2 regions of the Nonomuraea sp. 3-1Str genome follow, and region 1 is predicted to be linked to the other one. Evidence: predicted binding sites of a transcription regulator. Region 1 holds the regulator's gene; the other holds the start of a gene.

The links. The regulator HrcA, encoded in region 1, represses chaperone genes, less so after heat shock. The targets are predictions, from matches to a motif close to TTGGCACTCTCNNNNNGAGAGTGCCAA.
Region 2: groL (chaperonin GroEL) is a predicted target of HrcA. The motif match lies at 3,487-3,513, and genes of this name have one in related genera.

The regions. Positions count from the first base shown of each region.
Region 1 covers NZ_JALHBK010000009.1:119,120-124,029, reverse strand. The annotation lists gene MTP10_RS16895 (DUF3097 domain-containing protein) at 1-448, opposite strand, end outside; gene MTP10_RS16890 (hypothetical protein) at 467-1,423, opposite strand; gene hrcA (heat-inducible transcriptional repressor HrcA) at 1,575-2,588, shown strand; gene dnaJ (molecular chaperone DnaJ) at 2,600-3,739, shown strand; gene MTP10_RS16875 (16S rRNA (uracil(1498)-N(3))-methyltransferase) at 3,768-4,493, shown strand; gene MTP10_RS16870 (hypothetical protein) at 4,532-4,910, opposite strand, start outside.
Region 2 covers NZ_JALHBK010000038.1:42,545-47,454, forward strand. The annotation lists gene MTP10_RS38140 (sigma-70 family RNA polymerase sigma factor) at 1-565, shown strand, start outside; gene MTP10_RS38145 (hypothetical protein) at 571-1,665, shown strand; gene groL (chaperonin GroEL) at 1,747-3,375, opposite strand; gene MTP10_RS38155 (cold-shock protein) at 3,684-3,884, opposite strand; gene MTP10_RS38160 (MoaD/ThiS family protein) at 4,159-4,434, opposite strand; gene thrC (threonine synthase) at 4,480-4,910, opposite strand, start outside.

The DNA of each region.
Region 1 (4,910 bases):
CGACGATCGCGGGCAGGTCGTCGACGCCCTCCAGGTACTCGACGACGACCCCTTCCACGCGCAGGTCGTGACCCCAGATCTTCTCGACGAGGGCGGCGTCGTGCACCCCCTCGACGTAGATGCGGCTCTCCTTGGCGACCTTGGCGCGCAGCCCTTCGACCGCGATCGACCCGGACGCGCTGCGCCTCGGCCCGCTCGGCGCCGCGACCGGCCGCACCAGCGTCACGGGCCTGCCCTCCAGCAGGAACGCGGCCGGCGCCAGCGGGAACAGGCGCCGCCTGCCGAACCGGTCCTCCAGCGTGACGGCCTCCTTGTCGCAGGCCACGACCGCGCCGCAGAACCCGCTGTCGGCGTCCTCCACCACGAGGTCGGGTTCGGCGGGCACCTTCGGGATCGTGCCCTTGCCCGGCCGCCGCCAGTTGCCCGCGAGAACATCACCGTCATACACACCGGGGACCGTAGCAAATCACCCGCCTGCCGCGAGGCGCCTGCGGTGGCCGCTGCGCCGTGCCAGGACGACGACGGTCAGGACGACCGCGACCAGCACGCCCGCCCCGGGCAGCAGGAACAGCGCGGCCACGCCGCCCAGCAGCCCGCCGGCGTCCACCGCCGGGCCCACCGCGAAGCGCGCGCCCGATCCCGCGGCCGTGTCGCACTTGAGCTGGTAGCCGCCCGCCTTCGGCACGTTCAGGGCGAGGATGGCCCGCCAGGTGGTCGAGCCCTGCGTGACCGTCATGCTCCCGGGCATCCTGGCCAGCAGCGCCCTGCCGGCGCCGCCGCCGGCCGAGCAGGTGTACTGCACCGGCGAGGCGCTGGCCAGGTACACCACGGGCTCGTCGGCCGGGTCCACGTTCACGGTCACCGTCTCGCCGGAGCCGAACGTCCTCGTCGGCAGCGCGCTCCGCGCCGTGTCCGCCACGCCGCCCGCGAACAGCGCCACCCCGGCCACCACGCACACCAGCGCGAGCCCCCAGGCGGCCCACACCCACCACAGCGGGGGCCGGAGCAGCTTGGGGTCCGCCCGGGGCGCGTACAGCGGGCCGCCGGCGTACATGCCGGACACCGGGAGGGGCCGGCCGCCGTACGGGCCCGTGAGCGGCTGGCCGCCGTAGGGCCCCTGCTCGCCCGAAGGAGAGCCGTAGGGGCCCGGCTGGTACGGGACCTGCGGGTGGGCGGCCTGCTCACCGGTCACCGGCCCCGGCCCGTACGACGGCCCGGACGGCGGCTGGGGGTACGGCGGCTGCCGCGAGTACGGGGCCTGCTGCGGCGGCATGCCGTGCGGCCCCGTCTGGTACGGCGGCTGCCCGTACGGGGGCTGCCCGTACGGGGGCTGCCCGTACGGCGGGGGAGGAGGGGGCTGACCGGGATGGGGGCCGGGCCCGGGCGCCGGGTCGTTCGGCTGGGAGGGGGACTCGTCGGTCATGTCGGCAAGTCTGATCCCTGGAGGCGGGCCCGCGCCAGCGGCAGGATGGCCAGGTGTTATCGCACCTTGTGGGTGAGAGCCGTACACTTGGCACTCGGGAACACAGAGTGCTAGACGGTCGTTCCCCGAGGCAGACGCAGGAGGTGAGCACGTGCTCGACGAACGTAAGCTGGCGGTGCTCCGCGCCATTGTCGAAGACTACGTGTCCACCAACGAACCGGTGGGCTCCAAGGCGCTGGCCGAGCGCCACAATCTCAAGGTCTCCCCCGCCACCGTGCGCAACGACATGGCCGCGCTGGAGGAGGAGGGCTACATCACCCAGCCGCACACCAGTGCCGGCCGCGTGCCGACCGACAAGGGCTACCGGCTGTTCGTCGACAGGCTGTCGCAGGTCAAGCCGCTGTCCGGGGCGGAGCGCCGGGCGATCGAGACGTTCCTGGCCGGGGCGGTCGACCTCGACGACGTGGTCACCCGCACCGTGCGGCTGCTCGCGCAGCTCACCCGGCAGGTCGCGGTCGTGCAGTACCCGACGCTGACCCGCTCGACCGTCCGGCACGTCGAGCTGGTGCCGCTCTCGGAGCGGCGCGTCATGCTGGTGCTCATCACCAACACCGGCCGCGTCGAGCAGCGCGTGGTCGAGCTGCCCGAGGTCGTGGAGGACACCCGCATCGCGCACCTGCGGGCCGTGCTCAACGCCTGTCTCGACGGGTGCGGCCTGAGCGCCGTGCCCGATCTCGTCGCCGACCTGCCCGAGCGGCTGCCCGCCGAGGACCGGCCGGCCGTGGCCACCATCCTGTCGGTGCTGCTGGAGACCCTCGTCGAACGCCACGACGAGAAGATCGTGTTCGCCGGGGCGGCCAACCTCGCCGGCGCCGACTTCACCGTCGGCCTGCGCGACGTGCTGGAGGCCCTGGAGGAGCAGGTCGTGCTCATGCGGTTGCTCGGCGAGACGTCCAGCGACATCCCGTCCGCGCTCACCGTGCGCATCGGCTCGGAAAACCCCTATCTGCACGGCACGTCCATCGTCGCGACCGGATACGGTTCTGGCGACAACCAACTGGCCCGGCTCGGCGTGCTGGGTCCCACGAGGATGGACTACCCCGTGACGATGGGCGCCGTACGCGCGGTGGCACGCTACGTCAGCCAGATCCTGGCTGCATCATAAGAGGTCGATAAGTGGCAAACAGCGACTACTACGCCACCCTCGGGGTGCGCCGTGACGCCAGTCAGGACGAGATCAAGAAGGCCTACCGCAGGCTGGCCCGGGAGCTCCACCCTGACGTGAACCCCGATCCTGAGACCCAGGAGCGGTTCAAGGAGATCACGCAGGCCTACGAGGTCCTGTCCGACGCGAACAAGCGCCAGATGTACGACCTGGGCGCGGACCCGTTCGGCGGCGGCGGGGCGGGCGCGGGGGCCGGCGGCTTCGGCGCGGGCTTCCCGTTCAGCGACATCATGGACGCGTTCTTCGGCCAGGCCGGGGGCGCGCGCGGGCCCCGCTCGCGCGCCCGCAGGGGCCGCAACGCGACCATCCGCGTCGAGCTGGACCTGCGCGAGACCGCGTTCGGCACGACCCGGGAGCTGGTCGTCGACACGGCCGTGCTGTGCGAGGTCTGCCAGGGCGCCGGCGCCGCGCCCGGCACCCACCCCGACACCTGCGACATGTGCAACGGCCGCGGCGAGATCTCCCAGGTCACCCGGTCGTTCCTGGGCCAGGTCATGACGTCCCGGCCGTGCCCCCAGTGCGGCGGCTTCGGGTCGATCATCCGGCATCCCTGCCAGGAGTGCTCCGGCGACGGCCGGGTGCGCACCCGCCGTACGATCAAGGTGCGCATCCCGGCGGGCGTCGAGGACGGCACCCACATCCAGCTGGCCGGCGAGGGCGAGGTCGGCCCCGGCGGTGGGCCGCCCGGCGACCTGTTCCTGGAGATCGTCGAGCGCCCGCACGAGATCTTCGAGCGGCGCGGCGACGACCTGCACTGCACGGTGCAGATCCCGATGACGGCCGCGGCGCTCGGCACGATCCTCACCGTCGAGACGCTCGACGGCTCCGAGGAGCTCGACGTGCGGCCGGGCACCCAGTCGGGGCAGGTCATCACGATGTACGGCCGGGGCGTGCAGCGGCTCAACGAGAGCGGCCGCGGCGACCTGCTGATCCACGTCAACGTCGAGACGCCGTCGCGGCTCGACCCGGCGCAGGAAGAGCTGCTACGGGAGCTGGCCAAGCTCCGGGGAGAGGAGCGCCCTCCGGGTAAGTTCGCACCGGGGCAGCAGGGTTTTTTCTCACGGCTGCGCGACGCGTTCAACGGGAGATGAGGCCGCCGCGGGGTAGAGACGGGCGGACGTGAGCGTCCCCGTCTTCCTGTCCGACGCCCTCGACGGGCCCGAGCTGCTGCTCGACGGGCCCGAGGGGCGTCACGCCGCCGCCGTGCGCCGGCTGCGCGCCGGCGAGCGGGTGGACGTGACCGACGGCGCCGGGGCGGTGGCCGAGTGCGTCGTGCGCGAGGCGCTGAAGGACTCCCTCCGGCTCGACGTGGTCGCCCGCCACGACGTGCCGGCGCCGCGGCCCCGGATCGTCGCCGTGCAGGGCCTGCCCAAGGGCGACCGGGGCGAGCTGGCCGTCGAGATGATGACCGAGGCGGGCGTGGACGTGATCGTCCCGTGGTCCGCCTCGCGCAGCATCACCCAGTGGAAGGGCGACCGGGCGGCCAAGGCGCTGGCCCGCTGGCGCTCCACCGCGCGCGAGGCGGGCAAGCAGGCCCGCCGCTTCCACCTGCCCGAGGTGACCGAGCCGGCCTCCACGGCTCAGGTCGAGGCGCTGCTGCGCGGCGCGGCCCTCGGGCTGGTGCTGCACGAGGAGGCCGCCGAGCCGCTGTCGCGCCTGGAGACTCCGGCCGACGGCGACGTGGTCATGGTCGTGGGCCCCGAGGGCGGGGTGTCGGAGGAGGAGGTGGCCCGGTTCCGGGCGGCCGGAGCGGTGCCGGTGCTGCTCGGGTCCACGGTGCTGCGCACCTCGACGGCGGGGGTGGCGGCGGCCTCGGTCCTCATGGCCCGTACCGGCCGCTGGTGACCCGCCGGCGCCGGGCCGCCTCGCGGGCGCCGGCGGCCCTACTGCGAGGAGAGCGGGCTGGCGTCCATGATCGTGGTGATGGTCTGGACGGTTTGGACGGGCTGCGTCGGGTCGGGGGCGTCGGCCGGGCAGTCGTCGGCGGGGCACGGCACGGCCGCCGGCGCCGTTTCGGTCACCGTGGCGGCCGGGGTGGGCGTCCGGGCCGGGGTCGGCGTCGCGCCGGGACAGTCGTCGCGCGGCTCGGCCGGCCCGCTCGTCGGCCCGCCCGTGGGCTCGTCCGTCTGGTCGGACGTCGGCCCGGGCGTCAGGTCGTCGGCCTGGCCGGAGGTCCGCCGGCCGGCCTGCTCGCCGGTCGGCGTGGGGCACGGGGTGGGGGAGGACGCCTTGGGCGTCGGCTTGCTGGTCGACCTGGCGGTC
Region 2 (4,910 bases), on a different contig from region 1:
GGCCGTCTACAAAGCGACATATGGCCAGATCACGGCCTATGCCGCGCGCCGCTGCGACTCGCCGCAGGACGCGGCGGACGTGGTCGCCGATACCTTCACCGTCGCCTGGCGGCGTGTGGACGAGCTGCCCGAGGGCGAGCAGGCCACGCTGTGGCTGTTCGGCGTGGCGCGCAAGGTCCTGGCCAACCACCGCCGGGTCGACGGGCGCCGTACCGGCCGCCCGCGGAGCGGCGACGGCGGGCCCGGCCACCTCCGCCAGGCGCGCAACCCCCGGCTCGACGCCGAGATGGCCGACCTGTACGGGGGGCGGCCCGACAGCGGGGTCGAGCTGGCCGCGATCGCCCAGGCGTTCCGGAGCCTGCCTGACGACGACCGCGAGCTGCTGTCGCTGGTCGCCTGGGAGGGCCTGGGCCGGGAGGAGATCGCCACGGTGCTCGGCCTGACCCGCAACGCCGTACGCGTCCGGCTCCACCGCGCGCGCAAGCGCTTCGCACGCGCGCTCGCGGAGGCGGACCTCCCCATCACGACGACGAGCCGGCTCCTCCCGGCGGAGAGGCCACGGTGAAGGAAATGACCAAGGACACGACGCGGGGCAGGGACCAGATCGACGCCCTGACGGCGGCGCTGGCCCGGGTCGAGCCAGCTGCGCCCGGTGCCGACCCGTCCGGCGCGGGGGCCCGGACGCTGCTGGCCTCCATCCTCGCGGGCCCGGCCGCGGGAGACGTGCTCGCGGAAGACCCGGCCGCAAAGGACCTGATCGCGGAGAACGCGCTCGCGGAGAACCCGGTCGCGGGGGCGCCTGCCGCAGGGCGCTCGGTCGCGGGGCACTCACCGACGCGCGGGCGCCGGCGCGGGTTCGGACGGCTGGCCGCCGGGCTCGCCGTCGCGGCGGCCCTGGCCGGAGGCATCGTCGTCGGCCCCAGCCTGGTGGAGGAAGGCCGCGGCGTGACGGCCTCCTACGCCGTCACCAAGGACGAGCGCGGGATCGTCACCATCCAGGTCCGGGACTTCGACGACGCCGACGGGCTGAGGAGGCGGCTGGAGGAGCTCGGCGTCCCGGCCATCGTGGACTACGTGCCCGAGGGGAAGCGGTGCAGGGAGCCGCGCGCGGAACACGTGCAGGACATTCCCTCCGGCCTCTACTCCGTGCCCGCGAACATCCCGGGCGAGAAGGGCGGCTGGCAGATGCGCATCGACACCCGGCTGTTCCGGCCCGGCGAGACCTTCGTCTGGACCATCACCCCGCGCCCCGACGGAGGCGGCAGCACCAGCACCATCCTCATGAAGGACCCGGTGAAGCCCTGCGAGTTCATCCCCGACCGGCCCCCGCTGGAGGAGGTCGACGGCAACGGGCTGCGCCTGGCGACCACCAGGGGCGGCTCGCTCGCCGGTTACCGGGTCGACGAGAAGACCGTCGCCGTGGTGCTTCCGGAGCTGCGGAAGCGCGGCCTGAAGGTCACCTTCATGGTCATGTCCGGCCCCGACGGCCTCGGCGAAAGGCACCTTCAGGCCCGGACCAGCCCTCTTGCCACGGTCGGCGACGACTGGGTGGTCTGGGATGCCATGGACATCCGCAAGGGCGAGGTCTGGCTGTGCGTCTCGAAGCAGCGCTACGACCGCAACCCGCTGTACGGCGGCCCCCGCGACGCCGTCATCAAGGACTGAACCCGCTGAACGCGCGAGGGCGGCCCGTCCAGTGCTGGACAGGCCGCCCTTGATGGTGCGTGAGAGTGCTGCGAGAAGGACTTAGAAGTCCATGTCGCCGCCGCCGGGCATACCGGCGGGAGCGGCGGGGTTCTTCTCCGGCTTCTCGGCGATGACGGCCTCGGTGGTGAGGAAGAGCGCCGCGATGGAGGCGGCGTTCTGCAGCGCGGAGCGCGTCACCTTGGCCGGGTCGATGATGCCCGAGGCGAACATGTCGACGTACTCGCCCGTGGCGGCGTTGAGGCCCTCACCCGGCGTGAGGTTGCGGACCTTCTCCACCACGACGCCGCCCTCGAGGCCGGCGTTGACGGCGATCTGCTTGAGCGGCTCCTCCAGAGCCTTGCGCACGATCGCGGCACCGGTGGCCTCGTCGCCCGACAGCTCCAGCTTGTCGAACGCCTTGGCACCCGCCTGCAGCAGCGCCACGCCACCGCCGGGGACGATGCCCTCCTCGACGGCCGCCTTCGCGTTGCGAACGGCGTCCTCGATGCGGTGCTTGCGCTCCTTGAGCTCGACCTCGGTCGCGGCGCCGGCCTTGATGACGGCGACACCACCGGCGAGCTTGGCCAGCCGCTCCTGGAGCTTCTCGCGGTCGTAGTCGGAGTCGGTGCGCTCGATCTCCGCGCGGATCTCGTTGACCCGGCCGGAGATGGCGTCGGGGTCGCCGGCGCCGTCGACGATGGTGGTCTCGTCCTTGGTCACGACGACCTTGCGGGCGCGGCCGAGCTGGTCGAGCGTGGTGCTCTCCAGCTTGAGGCCGAGCTCCTCGGCGATGACCTGGCCACCGGTCAGGATGGCGATGTCGCCGAGCATGGCCTTGCGGCGGTCACCGAAGCCCGGGGCCTTGACGGCCACGGAGCGGAACAGGCCGCGGATCTTGTTGACCACCAGGGTGGCCAGGGCCTCGCCGTCGACGTCCTCAGCGATGATCAGGAGCGGCTTGCCGGACTGCACGACCTTGTCGAGCAGCGGCAGCAGGTCCTTGTTGGCCGAGATCTTGGAGTTGACGACCAGGATGTACGGGTCCTCGAGCACGGCCTCCATGCGGTCCGAGTCGGTGACGAAGTACATCGACGTCATGCCCTTGTCGAAGCGCATGCCCTCGGTGAGCTCAAGCTCCAGGCCGAAGGTGTTGCTCTCCTCGACGGTGATGACGCCTTCCTTGCCGACCTTGTCCATCGCCTCGGCGATGAGCGAGCCGATCTCGGGGTCGGCGGCGGAGATGGAGGCGGTGGAGGCGATCTGCTCCTTGGTCTCCACGTCCTTGGCGAGCTTGGACAGCTCCTCGCTGACGCGCTCGACGGCGGACTCGATGCCCTTCTTCAGGGCCATCGGGTTGGCGCCGGCGGCGACGTTGCGCAGACCCTCGCGCACCAGCGCCTGGGCGAGCACGGTGGCCGTGGTGGTGCCGTCACCCGCGACGTCGTCCGTCTTCTTGGCGACTTCCTTGACCAGCTCGGCGCCGATCTTCTCCCAAGGGTCCTCGAGCTCGATCTCCTTGGCGATGGAAACGCCGTCGTTGGTGATGGTGGGGGCGCCCCACTTCTTCTCCAGCACGACGTTTCGGCCCTTGGGGCCGAGGGTCACCTTGACGGCGTCGGCGAGCTGGTTCATACCGCGCTCGAGACCGCGCCGGGCGTCCTCGTCAAACGCGATCATCTTGGCTGCCATAAGGCTGGACCTCCCAGATGCAGGGTGGCTTGCGGCGGATCGAGCCGACGCCCGCGACGGCATATGGGTCCGCGTCTCCGTTGGCGGACCCCATCGTCCCGATCCCAGGTGCTGGCACTCACATACAGAGAGTGCCAACGAACTGTTTAGCACTCTACCCGGTCGAGTGCAAGCGAGCACCGCAGGCGCCCAGGTCAGCCGCACGGCGGGCCCCGGAGGGACCCGCCGTGATCTTCGACGAGGGTGCGAGGGCAGGCCGTACGGACTGCGCTGCCGCGCGGCCTGCCACTGGACGCCAGCGACCTGGGTCAGACAGCGCGGACGGACTCCGCCTGCGGCCCCTTCTGGCCCTGTGTGATCTCGAACTCGACCCGCTGGCCCTGTTCGAGAGAGCGATAGCCGTCCATCATGATTGCCGAGTAATGGACGAATACATCCTTACCACCGTCTACCGCGATGAAGCCGTAGCCCTTGTCCGCGTTGAACCACTTGACGGTGCCCTGCGCCACTTCCGACTCCTCTTACTGGGCTCGCGGATCCCGCCCATTCGTCCGCGAGACCCGCAATCGCCACGACTTATGGCAAAACAGCCGGACGATCGTCCTCGACCATACCTGTGGCACGGCGTTTGGCAACAGAGTCAACCCGCAAACCGCGCAATTCCTCTCAACGGTTTCCCTAAGGGGATGTATGGGCACATGGCCAAAGTAGTTCAACATTGAATATCCGGGAAAAGCAGAAGGCGCCCACGAGGGGCGCCTTCAGGGAGCGATGCGGGGGGCGTCAGCCGCCGGCGACCGCGGGGATGATGGAGATCTGGACCCCTTCGGGCGCGGGCGTGTCCAGACCCTGCGCGAAACGGACGTCCTCTTCTCCCACGTAAACGTTGACAAAACGACGAATCTTGCCCGATTCATCCAGAATTCGCGCGCCGATCCCCGGGTAGTCGGAGTCGAGCTTTGCGAGGACGTCACGAAGAGTCGTGCCCTCGCCACTCACTTCCGCGTTTCCGCCGGTGTACGTGCGCAGGATGGTGGGAATCCGTACAGAAACACTCATGATTAAGTCGCCTTTCCTGGTTGAACGGGCAGCCGCGTGCGGCGGTCAGACAGCCGCGCGGAACGCGTCGAGAGAGGGCTTGATCACAGCCGTGGGCTGGGCGTCCCCGGAGACCGCGTCGAGCGTCTTGAGCCCGTCGCCGGTGTTGAGCACCACGGTCTCCGCCTCGGGGTCGAGCCGCCCGCTCTCGGCGAGCTTCTTCAGCACGCCGACCGTGACGCCGCCCGCCGTCTCGGCGAAGATGCCCTCGGTCGAGGCGAGCAGCTTGATCGCGTCCACGATCTCGGCGTCCGTCACGTCCTCCACCGCGCCGCCGGTGCGGCGGGCGATGTCGAGCACGTAGGGGCCGTCGGCGGGGTTGCCGATGGCCAGCGACTTGGCGATGGTGTCGGGCCTGACCGGCTGGACCACGTCGTGGCCGGCCTTGAAGGCGGCCGACACGGGCGAGCAGCCGAGCGCCTGGGCGCCGAACACCT